2 regions of the Propionispora vibrioides genome follow, and region 1 is predicted to be linked to the other one. Evidence: riboswitches for the same ligand, from Rfam matches in the RefSeq annotation. Region 1 holds a riboswitch; the other holds the start of a gene.
What was found. A riboswitch is a leader RNA that binds a small molecule or an ion and turns the genes downstream of it on or off. The one in region 1 is predicted to bind cobalamin.

Region 1 (8,147 bases):
TAGGTCTTACCACGATTGTCTTTAATAACAGCATTTACGGTATGACTGGCGGCCAGTCTTCGCCGTTGACTCCTATCGATAGCCGGTCTACGACGGCGCCGTTCGGTCATATGGAACGGTCCTTTGATATTGCCCAGTTGGCTATTGCAGCCGGTGCCACCTATGTGGCGCGGGGAAGCGCGTACCATGCCGCCATGTTGACAGATCTCATTGTCAAAGGGATTGAGAATAAAGGGTTCTCCGTGATTGACGGTATAACCCAGTGTCCGATCGGTTATGGCCGGAAAAACAAAATGCCTACGGCGGCAGCCATGCTGCTATGGCAGCGTGACCATGCCGTTATGGTGAAGGCCGCGGCCAAGATGACGCCGGAAGCAATGACCGGCAAGTTTGTTATCGGTGAGCTCTACCATTCGCCCACGGCGGAATATACGGCGGAGTATGCCAGATTGGTGGCACGGCTGCAGGAAGGGGGCAGGGCGTAATGCTGGAAATCAGTTTAAGTGGTACCGGCGGACAAGGGTTGATTCTGGCCGGCATCATTTTAGCGGAGGCCGCCATTCTTGACGGAAAACAGGCCATACAGACCCAGTCGTACGGACCGGAAGCCCGTGGCGGAGCAAGTAAGGCCGAAGTCATTATCAGTGAAGAAGAGATTGATTATCCCAAGGTATTGGCGCCGGATATTCTGTTGGTGATGAGCCAGGAAGCCTGCAACAAGTATGCCGGTATTCTAAAGAAAAACGGCAAACTGCTGGCGGATTCCACGCTGGTAAAGGAAATCTCCGGCCGTGAGGCCGAAGTGATTGACTTGCCGATTACCAGGACAGCCCGCGAGGAACTGGGCAATGCCATGTTTGCCAATATCATTGCACTCGGGGCGCTGGTGGCCGCGACCGGCGCGGTTAGTGAAGAGTCTTTAACCAAGGCTGTACTGGCCCGGGTGCCGCGCGGTACGGAAGAAAAAAATCAAAAAGCCCTGGCTTTGGGTAAACAGTTATATGCCCAGCGGTAGCTATTCGGAGGGAAACGTTCAGGCAAGGTTGAACGTTTCCTTTTTACATCCGGTCTGTCTGTATAATCTGGCTCTGTTAGGGAACCATTGATGTAATGAGCCTGTCGGTCTGGCGGAAAAGGGTTCGTCAGGCTGTGTACGTGCTCAGGAATAATAAACAGTGTCTTAACGGACCGGCCAAGCAGGAAAACAAGGCGCCGGGGTGGAATAAGATAAAATAAGACAAAATTTGCAAGGGAACCGCTGATAGGTAACCACTGATTAATTCACGCTGCGCGTCCTGACGGATCTTTTTCCGCCTGGCTACGTCAGCAAAACCTTGCCATAGGGGCCGCTATTCCTGCGGTTTTACTTCTTTGCCAGACGAAAAAATCTCTCGCCAGGCCGGCAGGTTCATTTAATCAGTGGTTACCTAGAATGAGTGATTTCCCGGTGTTGCAGGATGGTTTCAGACGATATTGCCGTAGCTGAATAAGGAAGGAAATAGGTGCTTGTCATGCTTAAAAGGGAATGCCGGTGAAATTCCGGAGCGGTCCCGCCACTGTGATGGGGAGTATATTCGCGTTAGCCACTGGGATAACCGGGAAGGTGCGGGTATGTGTTGATCCGAAGTCAGGAGACCTGCCTATTTTAACACGCACCGTTATGACCTACGAAAGATGGGCAGGTGGGTAAAATCTACATTGTGTTGCTTTTTACCCCTTTGTCACAGGGGGTTTTTTAGTTTGTCCAAGCAAATGCGAACAGGGATTACCACAGGTACCTGTGCGGCCGCGGCAGCCAAGGCCGCTGTGTCAGCCTGGCGCGGGCAGCCGGTGGAACAGGTTGTTGTATTATCGCCGCAGCAAAAGCCTATCGCCGTTGTCATTGCCGGCAGCAGCAGAACCGAACGGGGCGGCAAAGCAGCGGTTGTGAAGGATGCCGGTGACGATCCCGATATTACTAATGGCGTTACAATTGAGGCGGCAGTGGAAGTGGCGGAAGGCGCGGATATTGTTTTACGAGCGGGGAGCGGCGTGGGAACGGTTACGCTGCCCGGCTTGTCCGTGCCTGTCGGTGAACCGGCCATTAATCCGGGGCCGCGCCAGATGATTCTGTCGGCTGTCCGGGACGCTCTGCCACCGGGCTGGGGCGCAGTTGTCACCGTATCCATTCCCGGCGGTGAAGCGTTGGCGGCCCGTACTTTGAATCCCGTGCTGGGAATTGCCGGCGGACTGTCGATTATCGGTACAACCGGGATTGTGGAGCCCATGTCGGAAGAGGCGTTTAAAAATTCTTTAGCGCCTCAAATCAGTGTGGTTAAGGCGCTCGGCTATGATACGGTGATCTTTGCGCCGGGCAAAATCGGCCAGGACATTGCGATAAAACAATGCGGTCTGCCGGCCGAGCAGATTGTGCAAACCAGCAATTTTATCGGCTTCATGTTAGAACAGGCCGTTCGGTACGGGATGAAGCAGGTCTTGCTGTTTGGACATTTGGGCAAGATTTGCAAAGTGGCGGCTGGCATTTTTCACACTCATAACCGTATGGCCGACGGACGCATGGAGACACTGGCGGCTTATGCTGCTGCGTTAGGGGCGTCACAGCAGACGGTGCAGGCCATTTTGCGGTGCGCCACCACCGAGGCCGCGCTGCCGATCATTGAAAACGCCGGCTTGCGGCAAGTATATGCAGTGCTGGCGGAGAGGGCCACTCACCGGGCTATGCGGTATGTGTTTCAGGACCTGGAAGTGGGAACGGTTATTGTCACGCTGCAGGGAGCTATATTGGGCATGGATGCAGGTGCTGTCAAGATAGGAGAGAAGTTAGGGTGGAACATAAAATAATTGTGGTAGGTATCGGCCCCGGCTCGGCGGACTATCTGCTGCCGGTTGCCAAGCGAACCATTGAGCAGGCCCGCGTTCTGGTGGGCGGCAAACGGGCGCTGGAAACGCTGGCGCCGGCCGGTGTGAAAAGCAAAGTCATTGACGGCGATATTGCCGGCGTGTTGTCTTATATAGAAGCGGAACTGACTGCGCAGGATGTGGTTGTCATGGTGTCCGGTGATCCGGGGTTTTACAGCTTGTTGCCGGCGATTCGCCGCCAGTTTCCCCAAGGGTGCATCGAAGTGATTCCCGGCATCAGTTCCCTGCAACTGGCATTTGCCCGTACAGGCGATTATTGGCAGGATGCCACACTGATCAGCCTGCATGGGCGCAAAGCGGATGAAACAGGGCTGGCTTACCGGTGTGATAAAAAACTGGGGATTTTAACAGACAGTGAAAACAATTCCTGCACCATCGCCCGGCACTTGCTCCGGGCCGGCTGGCCGGCTGCCACGCCGGCAGTCGTTTGCCTGGCGCTATCCTATGAGAATGAACAGGTTGTTACGGCTACCTTAGAGGAGTTAAGTAACAGGGAAGGATATTCACATTGTGTGATGGTGGTGAAAGCATGACCTATCATGTGGGAATCAGCGACGACCGGTTCATCCGGGGCAATATTCCGATGACAAAAGCCGAGATCAGGATACTTGTACTGGCGCGGGCGAAAATCAATCCCGGCGATACGGTGATTGATATTGGAGCCGGAACCGGTTCGCTGTCGGTTGAAGCGGCCCTGCAAAGCGGCTCCGGCGAGGTATATGCGATTGAGCGGGAGCCGGAGGGCATTGAACTGATCAAGCAGAACGCGGCCCGGTTTGCGGCGGTGGTCCGGCCGATAGCGGGGGCGGCGCCGGAAGCCCTGCAGGGGTTACCGCAGGCCGATGTGATTTTGATCGGTGGCAGCGGCGGGAAGCTGGAGGCTATTTTAACCGAGGCCTGGCAACTGCTGAAACCGGGCGGCCGGCTGGTTGTCACCGCTGTGACCGTGGAAACGCTGCAGCGGGCGCTGGCCTTTCTGGACAGTTGTCCGGAATTTTCCGTGGAAACCATCTGCGCCCAGGTGACAAGGCTGCGTAAAGTCGCATCCAGCCATATGATGCAGGCTCTTAATCCCATTTATATTATCGCGGCTGAGGCGAACGTAAAAAGCGCAGGTAGCGTGTAGAGATACAGGAGGAATGGATATGCAGGTTTGGTTTGTCGGTGCAGGTCCGGGCGATCCGGAACTGATTACGGTTAAAGGGCAGCGGTTGGTCAGTGAGGCCGATGTGATCATTTATGCCGGCTCACTGGTCAATCCGGCGTTGCTGTCGCTGGCTAAGCAGGGGGCCAGCATTTATAACAGCGCGAAGATGACCTTGCCGGAAGTGATTGAGGTTATGGTCAAGGCTGTGGCCGAACAAAAAAAGGTGGTCCGTTTACATACCGGCGACCCCAGTATTTACGGGGCGATTAAAGAACAGATGGACGCGCTGGTTAAGCACAATATTGCCTATGAGGTAATACCGGGAGTCAGCTCGTTTTTGGCTACGGCGGCGGCGCTGAAATGTGAATACACCTTGCCGGAGGTCTCTCAGACCGTCATTGTGACAAGGCTGGAAGGCCGGACCCCGGTACCGGATAAGGAGAAACTTGTCAGCCTGGCTGCCCATAATGCTACCATGTGCATCTTTTTAAGTGTGCACATGATGGATACGGTGGTCAAAGAACTGGTCGACGGCGGCTATTCGCCGGACACGCCGGTGGCCATTGTGCAAAAGGCTTCCTGGCCGGAGCAAAAAATATTTCGCGGCACACTGGCCACCATTGCCGGAACGGTGGCGGCGGAAGGCATTGACCGGACGGCCATGATTGTGGTGGGCCATTGCCTAGGCAGTGATTACGCGCTGTCCCGGCTATATGCTCCGGAGTTTGGGCACATGTACCGTGATGCCTCATGCGATTAGCGGCGATAGCGGTAACGAAAAGAGGGGGCGCTTTAGCGGCACGCCTGGCCCGGGAACTGCCCGGAACGGTTACGGTATATGTGAAAGCGGGACGGGCTGCGGTAGACGGGGCGGAAGAGTTTGATTCGCTGGGAGAATTGATAGGCCGGATTTTTGACCGCTATGAGGGATTGATTTTTATCATGGCTACGGGAATTGTAGTTCGCGTCATTGCGCCCCATATCCGGGATAAAAGGCATGATCCGGCCGTGGTCGTGCTGGGCGATGACGGTCACCATGTGATTAGTTTGCTGTCGGGCCATTTGGGCGGCGCTAATGCTCTGACCATTCAGATCAGCCGGACGATTGGTGCTGAGGCGGTGATTACCACCGCGACCGATCTGGCGCAGCGGCCGGCGCCGGATGTACTGGCTAAACAACTGGATTTTGCCCTGGAACCGTTCGCTCAGTTAAAAACCGTTAACGCCGTCATCGCCAATGACGGTGTGGTAAAATATTTTTTGGATGATACGCTGCCCGGTCAGGCAGCTATCCGTACGGCTGCAGCGGAACTGGGCATCTGTTGGGAGTCTCTGGCGCAGTTGGCGCAGCCCATGGATGCTGCGGTTATTCTCAGCGATAAGTTGTGGAACGCGCCGGTACCTCATATTTATATCCGGCCGCCTGTGCTGGCCGTCGGAGTTGGCTGCCGCCGGGGAACGACGGCGCAGGAGATTAGGCAGGCCATTGAACAGGTGCTGACCGAGAACGGACGAAGCCTGTGCAGTATCGCTGTCCTTGGCAGCAGTGTGGTGAAGGCCGATGAGGCAGGGCTACTGGAAACCGGTACTGCTTTGCAGGTACCTTTGCGTTTTTTTAATAATGATGAATTGCAGGATACGATTGATCAACAGGGACTGGGAATTTCAAGTTTTGTCAAACAGGAGATAGGAGTGGGAAATGTATGCGAAGCGGCAGCTTTACTGGCGGGACAGAGCGACAAACTGCTGGTGCACAAACAGAAAATCGGACGGGTAACGGTGGCGCTTGCCTTAAGCAAGTAGCGGTTATCGGTATCGGTCCGGGCAATCTCGCCGACATGAGCCTGCGGGCCAGGGAAGCGATTCTGGCGGCAGAGACCATCGTCGGCTATGATACGTATATTGAATTGATTCAGGACCTGCTTGCCGGCAAGCAAGTGGTCAGTACCGGCATGATGCAGGAGATTGACCGCTGCAAAGCTGCGGTGGAGATCGCTATGACCGGGAAGCAGGTTGCCGTCATTTCCAGCGGCGATCCGGGAATTTATGGCATGGCCGGTCTGGTGCTCGAACTGGCCGCCCAATATCCGGCCGACGTACGGCCCCAGGTAACGGTCATTCCGGGAATCAGCGCCGTGGGCGCCGCCGCTGCCGCCTTGGGAGCGCCGCTCATGCATGACTTTGCCGTCATCAGCCTGAGTGATTTGCTGACTCCCTGGGATGTGATCAAGAAGCGGGCCGAAATGGCCGGCGCCGGTGATTTTGTTGTGGCTATCTACAACCCCAAAAGCTCCAAACGGGTCACGCAAATTGAAGAGGTGCGGGAAATTCTGTTGAAGCACCGTTCGCCGGCTACCCCGGTGGGCATCGTCGGTCATGCAACGCGGGAAAGGGAACAAGTTGTTATCAGTGACCTGGCCAACTTTACCAAAGAATATATTGATATGTTTTCGCTGGTTATTGTCGGCAACAGCCATACCTATGTCCGGGACGCCCGCATGGTAACCCCGCGGGGCTATAAGCTATGATCCTGGTGCTGGCGGGGACGCAGGACGGCCGGCAACTGGCGGCGCAGTTGGCAAAAGGCTATAAAGTCATAGTTTCTGTGGTCAGCCAGTATGGCCGGCAGTTGGCGTCGGAGAGTCAGGTGCAGGCCCAGGAAGGCATGCTGGATACGGACGGCATGATAGAGTTGCTTCGCCGTCAGCAAGTGGAACTATTGGTCGATGCCAGTCATCCTTACGCGGTCAATGTTTCGCGCAACGCCATGGAGGCTTGTGAAAACTGCGGTGTGGCCTATTTGCGCTACGAGCGGCCGCAGGCGGCGCTACCGGCTTACGATAAATTATATAAAGCTTCCAATTATGAAATGGCGGCTAAGCAGGCGATGGTTCTGGGGAAGGTCATCTTTTTGACTACCGGCAGCCGTCACTTGAAAGTCTTTAAGGCGGCGGCCGACCCGGCTGTTCACCGGTTAATTGCCAGAGTTCTGCCGGAACCGGGTGTTCTGACGGAATGTCTGGAACTGGGATTTCAACCCCGCGACATTGTCGCCCTGCAGGGGCCGTTCTCCCATGAATTAAACAAAGCGCTGTTTAAGGAGTTTGGGACTGAGGTGGTGGTTTCCAAAAACAGCGGTCAAATTGGCGGCAGTGACACCAAATTTTCGGCCGCCAGGGAACTCGGCCTGCCGCTGGTGATCATTGACCGGCCGGTGCTGCCTTATAAAACGGTGGTTTCCTCTTTTGCAGAGGTGCTGGCTTATGTCAATAAACACATGGCTGGCAGCCGTGCGGTAAACGGCTGCCGGTGATGTAAAAACCGCCACACACGAGGAGGGTTATATGATGGAATTTATAAAAGATCCGATGGCTATTGAGCGGCGCAGCATGGAGATTATCGCCCCCTATCTGGACGGGCTGCATTTGTCATCGGAAGCGATAAAAATTTTTTCCCGGATTATTCATGCGGCCGGTGACCCGGACTATGCAAAAGTAATCCGGATTCATGAAGCTGCCGTGGCAGCGGGTTGCCAGGCGCTAAAGCAGGGCTGTGATATTTTTTGCGATGTGGAAATGGTCCGCACCGGCATTAATAAAAAGACTCTGGCCGGCTTGGGCGGTCAGGTCCATTGCCTGATTGCCGACGAGAGCGTGGCGGCAACGGCAAAACAGGAAGGCATCACCCGGTCGATGGCGGCAATGCGCGCTTTCGGCAGCCGGCTGGACGGGGCGGTTGTGGCGATCGGCAATGCGCCTACCGCTTTGTTTGAAGTCATCCGTTTGATGGAAGAAACCGGTATCCGGCCGGCGCTCGTTATCGGTGTGCCTGTCGGATTTGTCGGGGCCAGCGAATCAAAAGAATTGCTGGCGAAAACTTCACCGGTGCCCTATATTACGGTGGAGGGAACCAAAGGCGGCAGCCCGATTGCGGCGGCTACCGTCAATGCCTTGCTGTACATGGATCAGCAGCGGTAGGGAATCACTGTTTACGAGATAACATGGGGCCAGCGTAGCGTCTATGGGGAGGAATGGGTATGCAGAAGAATATACCACGGATTGTTATAGCCGGAACGCAGAGC
Region 2 (7,320 bases), on a different contig from region 1:
GGGATAGGCGTTTTCCCTTAGCGCCCGGATAATGGTGCCAATCGTACCGCCGCCGCCAATTACATGTATCGCCTTACCGGGTTGTCCGGCACTTCTCCTATCATAGGTATGAATATCCAATTGGCCGCTGATATAGTTCTCGTACACGGCTGACTGCAGCCCAAAAGCCTGATATAAATGCTCCGGTGTTACCACTTGGGAAGGAGGGCCATCGGACAATATCCCGCCTGCCGACAGCAGAATCAGCCGGGAACAGAATTTAGCTGCCAGCCGGATGTCATGAACGACGATAAGTACGGTCTTGCCCTCCCGGCAAATTTGCTGACAATAACGGAATATTTCCTCCTGATAAGAAAGGTCAAGACTGGCAGTCGGTTCGTCAAGAAACAGCAGCGGCGTTTCCTGAGCCAGTGCTTTCGCCAGCATAACCCGCTGCCGTTCTCCCCCCGACAGCTCATGTAATGGTCGCTGAGCCAGGTCGCCCACACCGGCAAAGGACATATATTGCCGGGCAATCGCGTAGTCGGCCGGGCTTTCATTCTGCCACCAGTGCAGATAAGGGTAGCGGCCGGTCAGCACGGCATCCAGCGCCGTTATCCCGAAGGAAACCTGCACTTCCTGCTGCATATAAGCCACCTGGCGCGCTCTATCCCGTTCGCTCATCGACAGCAGCGGTCTACCAAATAAAAGCACCTCACCTTTACTGTAGGGCAACAGACCACATAAACTTTTCAATAGCGTACTTTTGCCCGACCCGTTAGGACCAAGGATGCCAATAAGCTCTCCAGGTCCTGCCGTAAGCGTCACGTCGCCGATTACCGTCTTTTGACCGTAACCCACCTGAATATGACGGATATCAATGATCGTAGCCGACTCCTGCATCATGACAGACCTCCCTTTTGTTGCGCCTTATACAGCAAATACAAAAAATAAGGCGCACCGACCAAAGCAGTCATGATTCCTACCCGAATCTCCAATGCTGGCACAATAACCCTGCCCAGGGTGTCACAAAACACAAGAAACAAGCCGCCGGCCAGTGCACAGGCCGGCAAAAGCACACGATGCTCCGGTCCCGCCAACAGCCGCATCACATGGGGAACCAAGAGGCCGACAAATCCAATCGTACCCGTTACACATACGGCGGCGGCCGTAGTCACCGAAGACAGCAGTAAAAAAGTCAGGCGCAGCCTGGCCACAGGCATTCCCACCGCACGGGCTTCCTGTTCCCCTAGAATCAGAACGTTTAACTGCCGCGCCATACAGCACAGGACGATAATGCCCAACACCACCGGCCCGGCAGCCATATAAACATGCTCCCAGCGGCGGTAGTCCAGACCGCCGACCAGCCAGAACAAAAACTCTCTGACCCGCTGCTCATTGAGTACTGTCAATATAGCCGACGTCACGGCACCCAGCAGCATACTGATCGCCACCCCACCCAGGAGCAGCATCGCCGGCGACAGCTTCCCCTGACGCAGCGCCAGCAGCACGATAAGCCCGACAGCCAGGAGAGCTCCCAGCAAGGCACATACGGGCATGTAAAAGATGTTTAGCGAAGTCAAGCCCAGCGCGATGGCACTCACCGCCCCCAGAGCGGCTCCGCTGGAAACTCCGATAATCCCCGGATCGGCCAGGGGATTATTAAAGATCCCCTGCAAAACAGCACCGGACACCGCCAAAGCGGCACCGGCCAAGATTCCCACCAGAACCCGCGGCAGCCGGATATGCCAAACAACGGCGGTCTGTTCCGCCGTAGGCATTGCAACCTGACCGACAGGAAGCGCCAGTTGCTGTCCGGCAATTGCCAGCACGCTATCGGCCGGCACCGTCACCTGTCCGGTCATCAATGACCAGCCTACCGTGCTCAGCAAGGCGACAGACAGCACGGTAAAAAGCAGGAACTTGCCTCTTAATTTATGTAATATGTTCATTAATCAGCCTCACTTGGTATTCATATAATCCGGATAAGCCGCTTTGGCCACTCCTTCAACGCCAAATACAATATACTGGGAGGTACAACTGAGATACCGTTCGGGAATGACTTCCAGCCTGTCTGTTTGTACGGCAGGAACACTCTGCAGTCCCGGATCGCTCATGATATCCGTCCGCGAAGTCTCCTGATTTGCTTTCCCTTGATAGTCCCAGGTCGGCAGCAGCAAAACATCAGGCCGGGAAGCAACCAGTTGCTCCTTGGTCATCATATCATAGGGTCCAAGCCCGGCTTTTACTGCCGCACTGACCGTTCTGGCCTGCTCACAGATATCGGCAAACGTACTGTCCTTCCCGCCGGTTGCCCCGGCCGCCGTCAGCTTGGCAACGACTTTCTCCTGCCCGGCTTGTACAGGGTCCAGTTTTCGCCGGACCTCGGCCAGTTTTTCCTCCATCGTCCGGACCAGTTGTCTGCCTTGCTCTGCTTCCCCCACGACCTGAGCGATGACAGTAATGGTTTGTTCCACTTCCTTAATCGTGTGAGGAGTTTTATAGACGTATACAGGTATACCCGCATCACGCAGCGTCTGGGGTAAATCGGCCGGCAGCCAGTCGGCCACCAAAACCAGATCAGGGTTCAGCGCAATCACCGTTTCCGCCTCGGCCCGTATTTTATGCGGAACCGTTCCGGCCTGCTCCACAATATTCGATATACTCGCATCCTCCGCTAAATGAGTCAGGGCGGCAATCCTGTTCGCCGGTACCAGTCCGGTGATGATTTCGTCGGTTCCCAGCGTCAGAGAAACAATGCGCTGCGGTTTATGGGTTAACTGCAGAGGGTGCCCCTGACTGTCGGTCACCGTATAATCTTCCGCCACCGGCTGCTGTTGCCCGGCGCCATGGCCGCAGCCGCTCAGCAACGCCATCAGCAGCATCCATATGAATAAGACGCTCAGCCATCTTTGTTTCAAAAAGGTTACCTCCTTACGCTAAGGCGTATCTTCAAACTATCCAAAACGCTCCCTGACGGCGCTTTTTATGCCATACTTCATTACATTTTTTTTTGGAATAGGGGCCGCTATTCCTGCAAAAATTCGCGTGCCCCTTTGGGGTATAATCCGCCTGGCGCAAAAAAACCTCGCCATGGATCATTCCGTTAGCTCGAAGACACGCCTAAGGCCTGCTGCTGCTGAGTTATTTTCTCGCTCCAGTCTTGCAGCGAAGTCTGGATAAATTCATGCACCACATACTCCGGCTGTATATATTGAATGAGTTGCCGGACTGCCGGACTGCTAAACGGCAGATGCTCATCAATTCGCAAAACATGGCTCATAGTTTCCGCCATGGTATATTCCGTCTTTAGCTTTTGCCTGCTTCGCCTTACATATTCCCCTGATAGGGAACGGTGCAGATGAATGCCTTTGATGCGTTCTTTATATTTGCCCAGTGCCTTTACTGTGTCGATAATATAGGCCACGCCCTCTTCTTCCGTTGTCAATGCCGGATTGGTATTCATCAAGTGACCGGTATCCAGCATAATGCCCACTCTGGGATGGGCAATTCCTTCCAAAAGCCGGGCCGTCAAATCCCTGTTGGTGAGAGTCATTCCCGGCCACCAAAGATTTTCCAGGAGCAACGTCATATGCTCCGGTATTTCTTGGACCAGACTATTCAATACTTCCAGAGCCGCCTCCACTACTTCGCAATCATTATATCGAAAGTTCCAGTCGAATGCTTCGCTTGGAGCAGTATGACTGACATGAAACACCGCATACCGGGCACCAGTCTGCCCGGCGGCGCGGATATTCTCCCGGTACAGTTGAAGCCAATCTTCCCGGTGTAAACCACCATAGCAGGCTTTGATTTCTGCCTCATTCTTAAAACTTTTCGCCAGAGCCTTCGTATCGCCCCGCCAAAAATCCAGCCAATAGGGCCAAAACCGCAAATGCACGCCATAAACCCATTCCGGCCGGTGAATACGGCTGTCCCAGGCATCGCAGAGCATAAGCTCCAAACCGTCGAGCTGATTCCGTTCCAGAAACAGACGAAGACAGGTGGCGCTATGGCTGATTAAATCTAAATCAGTTTGGTAGTTGGATAAGTTTACAAGTTGCAGCATGACTTCCTCACAAAAATAAAATTACGAGAGAAGATCCCCGGCATCAGGCATCTTCTCTCTTTCCTCTGTTGCTTAGAATTGATATTGAACTCCGAGTTGATAGTTGCGGCCAGGGCTGGTATACCATTCACCAGGACTACCGCCATAGTCGGATCTGGCATAGGACTGTTCTGCATAGAACTTATCTAACAAATTATTAACCCGCAAAAAGGTTTTTGTATTGGGGGTTATTTTATAGTTCAAGGCCAAATCCCATACCCAATAGGTGTTTTCAGGAAAATAGTTGCTATAAGCAGCACTATTTTGCGGACCTGGTTTATCAAACACACCACGGCCCTGCAAATGAACATCGTATTTTTCCTGACGATAATCTACTCCTACATTCCAGTATCCTTTGGGAATACAGCCATCTACATTTTGCGACCGTTCAACCGTAGGATCGATAGTAGTGTGAGTATAACCGATATATGTACTCAATTGCTCCGTCAACTTTTTGTTTAACTGAATGTCCCAGCCATGAGCTTTTTCATCAAAATTAACGTACTTATATGAACTCATGTCAAACCCTACGGCATTGCTGGAATCTCTTCTGAATAGATGAAATGCGGTGCTCAACGTATCACTTAATTGATGATTCACACCAAGTTCCAGATTGTCACCTTTTTCCGCTTTCAAATTATAATTGCCGTAAGTGTCATTAAACACTTGATAAGGGGTCGGCACAATAAAATATTTATTATAAGAAATATAGTAATTTGTCTCATCGCTGGCTTTATATCCGATATTGACGTGTGGCGAAGTATTGGAACCGTATTGCGTACTGTCATCATAGCGGATGCCGGAAGTCAGCTTCCATCGCCGGTCCAAATCCCACTCATCCTGAACATAGTAGGCAGAATTGCTGATCTTTTTATTCCCGCTGGAAACCACTTTGTCCCGTGAATATTCAAAACCACCGGTAACGGTGTGATTGTCGGCAAAGGTTTGAGTAAACTCGTCCTGCAACCGCATAGTTTTTACTTTTGTCCAGGATGTACCTATACCCATTCCCCAATAGGGATCATTGGTTTGGAACGTATTATCATATACACCATTATAAAAAGTCAGCCGGTTTTTTAGATTGTCCGTTAATTGATTATTATAAATCAATTTCCAATTGTAATTATCCATATTCCCCGGATTACGCTGGCTTAGATAATAATTCGTTCCCGAATACATATAGTCCGACTGATACTTCTGATAGTCAAAGGTTATGTCCGACTTTTCATTAATCGCCTTAGTCAGTTTAAAGGTTGTGGTCTCTGCATTACGGTGCTCTGGAACCGTAGTGCCGTTAGCATCCCTATAATCTCCCATGATATCCTTCTGGCTGGTAACAACCCAACTGTAATCGCCTGATTTGCCTTGATTCATGAAAGCATAGTTTTCCTTATCATAGCTGCCGCCGGTATAGGTCAGCGTACTTTTGTTTTCCTCAGCCTTTCGCGTAATAATCTGAATAACCCCGCCTTTGGCATTTGCCCCATATAGAGAGGCGGCGGCTCCTTTTAGTATTTCAATTCTTTCCACATTATCCAGATTGCCGTATGCGGCGGCAGCAAAATTAACCCCTGCCGCATCCACTCTGACACCGTCAACTAATACAACGATTTTATCGGAACCGTTAATTCGCAGCATGTTCGACGCTTCATAACCAATACCTGTACCGAAATTATTGATGGTTACACCGGGTACATTCCGTAAGGCTTCCGATAAATCAGAGTAATGCTGTTCTTCAATATCCTTACGGGTAATCACCGTCAGGTTGGCATTAGATTCTGAAAGCTTTACCGGTGTCTTGGTAGCTGTTACTACGATGGGATCAAAATCAAACTGGTTATCCTCGCCTTCCGCCCAGGATATTCCCGGGATTTGGCAGAGAACGGCGCTGCTGAGCAAGGCACAGAGCACGGCTTTACTGTGTTTTCCTTTCCTTTTCAATGTTTTCCCCCCAATAAAATAAGTCCTCCACGCGAGCGGGAAGGACTTAGAAAATAGGGCCGCTCAATCAAAAATCCCGGCACATATGTAGCCGGGATGATAGATGAAAACGAAAGACCTGCATCTAAAATCCCCTTCCCATCGCTCGTGGGTCAAACGGTGATTGTCAAACAGGCAGTTCTCCTGGCTCTGAATCATCGCGCAGCCAAACCTTCCCAGGATTTTCATCCCAGTGGCATTTTTTTGGCCTTGCTCCTCATTACAGTGGCGGGACCGCGCCGGCATTACACCGGACTTCCCTATTAAGCCTTACGGCACCTGTTTCTTACTATGTAGTTTGTACTATTTATAACTTTCGTGTTAAAAATAGCACATTACGGTAACGATGTCAAACGGTTCAGGTGTGAAATACTGTATACTATTGTAAAAGCTCAGTTCCGCCACTCTTTCAGGCAATGCTTGCCCCACGCATCGGCCGCCAGAATGGCTGCATAGACTCCGTCGACAGTAACGGCAAAGGGCTCATTATGCACCGTTTCGCCGCCGGCACAAACTGCTTCTGCCACTTGGTAGATTCTCTCATCGGAAACTTGTTTTACGCCGATGTCCGCCAAGGTGACCGGCAGCCCAACCTCGATGCAAAACTTTATAACCCGCTCGATTTCTTCGGTCTTTCTATTTTCCATTACCAGTTGCACCAGCGTGCCGAAAGCAACCTTCTCACCATGATACATCGCATGAGTTTCCGGTAACAGGGTAAACCCGTTGTGTACGGCATGCGCTGCCGCCAGCCCGGAGCTTTCAAACCCCAGACCACTGAGTAAAGTATTGGCTTCTACAACCTTTTCCACTGCCTCCGTAACGACGCCCTTCTCCACTGCCAGCTTGGCCGGAAAGCCATAGTCCAGCAAAGTATCAAAGCATAGCCGCGCCAGGCATAACGCCGCCGCAGTGGACAAGCCGCCTGGTAAATTAAGCGCCGGAGCTTTGCTGCAGGCCTCAGCCTCAAACCAGGTGGCCAGCGCGTCACCCATGCCGGACACAAACAAGCGGATCGGCGCCTTGGCGATAATTGACGTATCCACCAATACCAAATCCGGATTTCTGGGCAGAACCAGATAGGACTCAAAGACTCCCTGTTCGGAATAAATAACCGACAAAGCACTACAGGGTGCATCGGTGGCAGCAATGGTAGGTACAATCGCCACCGGCAGCTTGGCGTAATAAGCTACTGCCTTAGCCACATCCAGCGCTTTGCCGCCGCCGACTCCGACAATCACATTAGCGCCAAG

Region 2: another riboswitch for cobalamin. It lies ahead of BMW43_RS14830 (TonB-dependent receptor plug domain-containing protein); the one in region 1 lies ahead of cbiD (cobalt-precorrin-5B (C(1))-methyltransferase CbiD).

The regions. Positions count from the first base shown of each region.
Region 1 is NZ_FODY01000001.1:335,345-343,491, reverse strand. It holds gene BMW43_RS01835 (thiamine pyrophosphate-dependent enzyme) at 1-485, shown strand, start outside; gene BMW43_RS01830 (2-oxoacid:acceptor oxidoreductase family protein) at 485-1,015, shown strand; cobalamin riboswitch at 1,484-1,658, shown strand; gene cbiD (cobalt-precorrin-5B (C(1))-methyltransferase CbiD) at 1,741-2,841, shown strand; gene cbiE (precorrin-6y C5,15-methyltransferase (decarboxylating) subunit CbiE) at 2,826-3,452, shown strand; gene cbiT (precorrin-6Y C5,15-methyltransferase (decarboxylating) subunit CbiT) at 3,449-4,045, shown strand; gene cobM (precorrin-4 C(11)-methyltransferase) at 4,065-4,826, shown strand; gene BMW43_RS01805 (cobalt-precorrin 5A hydrolase) at 4,817-5,869, shown strand; gene cobJ (precorrin-3B C(17)-methyltransferase) at 5,905-6,594, shown strand; gene cobK (precorrin-6A reductase) at 6,591-7,379, shown strand; gene BMW43_RS01790 (precorrin-8X methylmutase) at 7,414-8,043, shown strand; gene BMW43_RS01785 (cobyrinic acid a,c-diamide synthase CobB) at 8,103-8,147, shown strand, end outside.
Region 2 is NZ_FODY01000020.1:53,131-60,450, reverse strand. It holds gene BMW43_RS14850 (ABC transporter ATP-binding protein) at 1-885, opposite strand, end outside; gene BMW43_RS14845 (FecCD family ABC transporter permease) at 882-1,931, opposite strand; gene BMW43_RS14840 (ABC transporter substrate-binding protein) at 1,941-2,900, opposite strand; gene BMW43_RS14835 (sugar phosphate isomerase/epimerase family protein) at 3,086-4,048, opposite strand; gene BMW43_RS14830 (TonB-dependent receptor plug domain-containing protein) at 4,121-6,028, opposite strand; cobalamin riboswitch at 6,185-6,365, opposite strand; gene BMW43_RS14825 (glycerol dehydrogenase) at 6,460-7,320, opposite strand, start outside.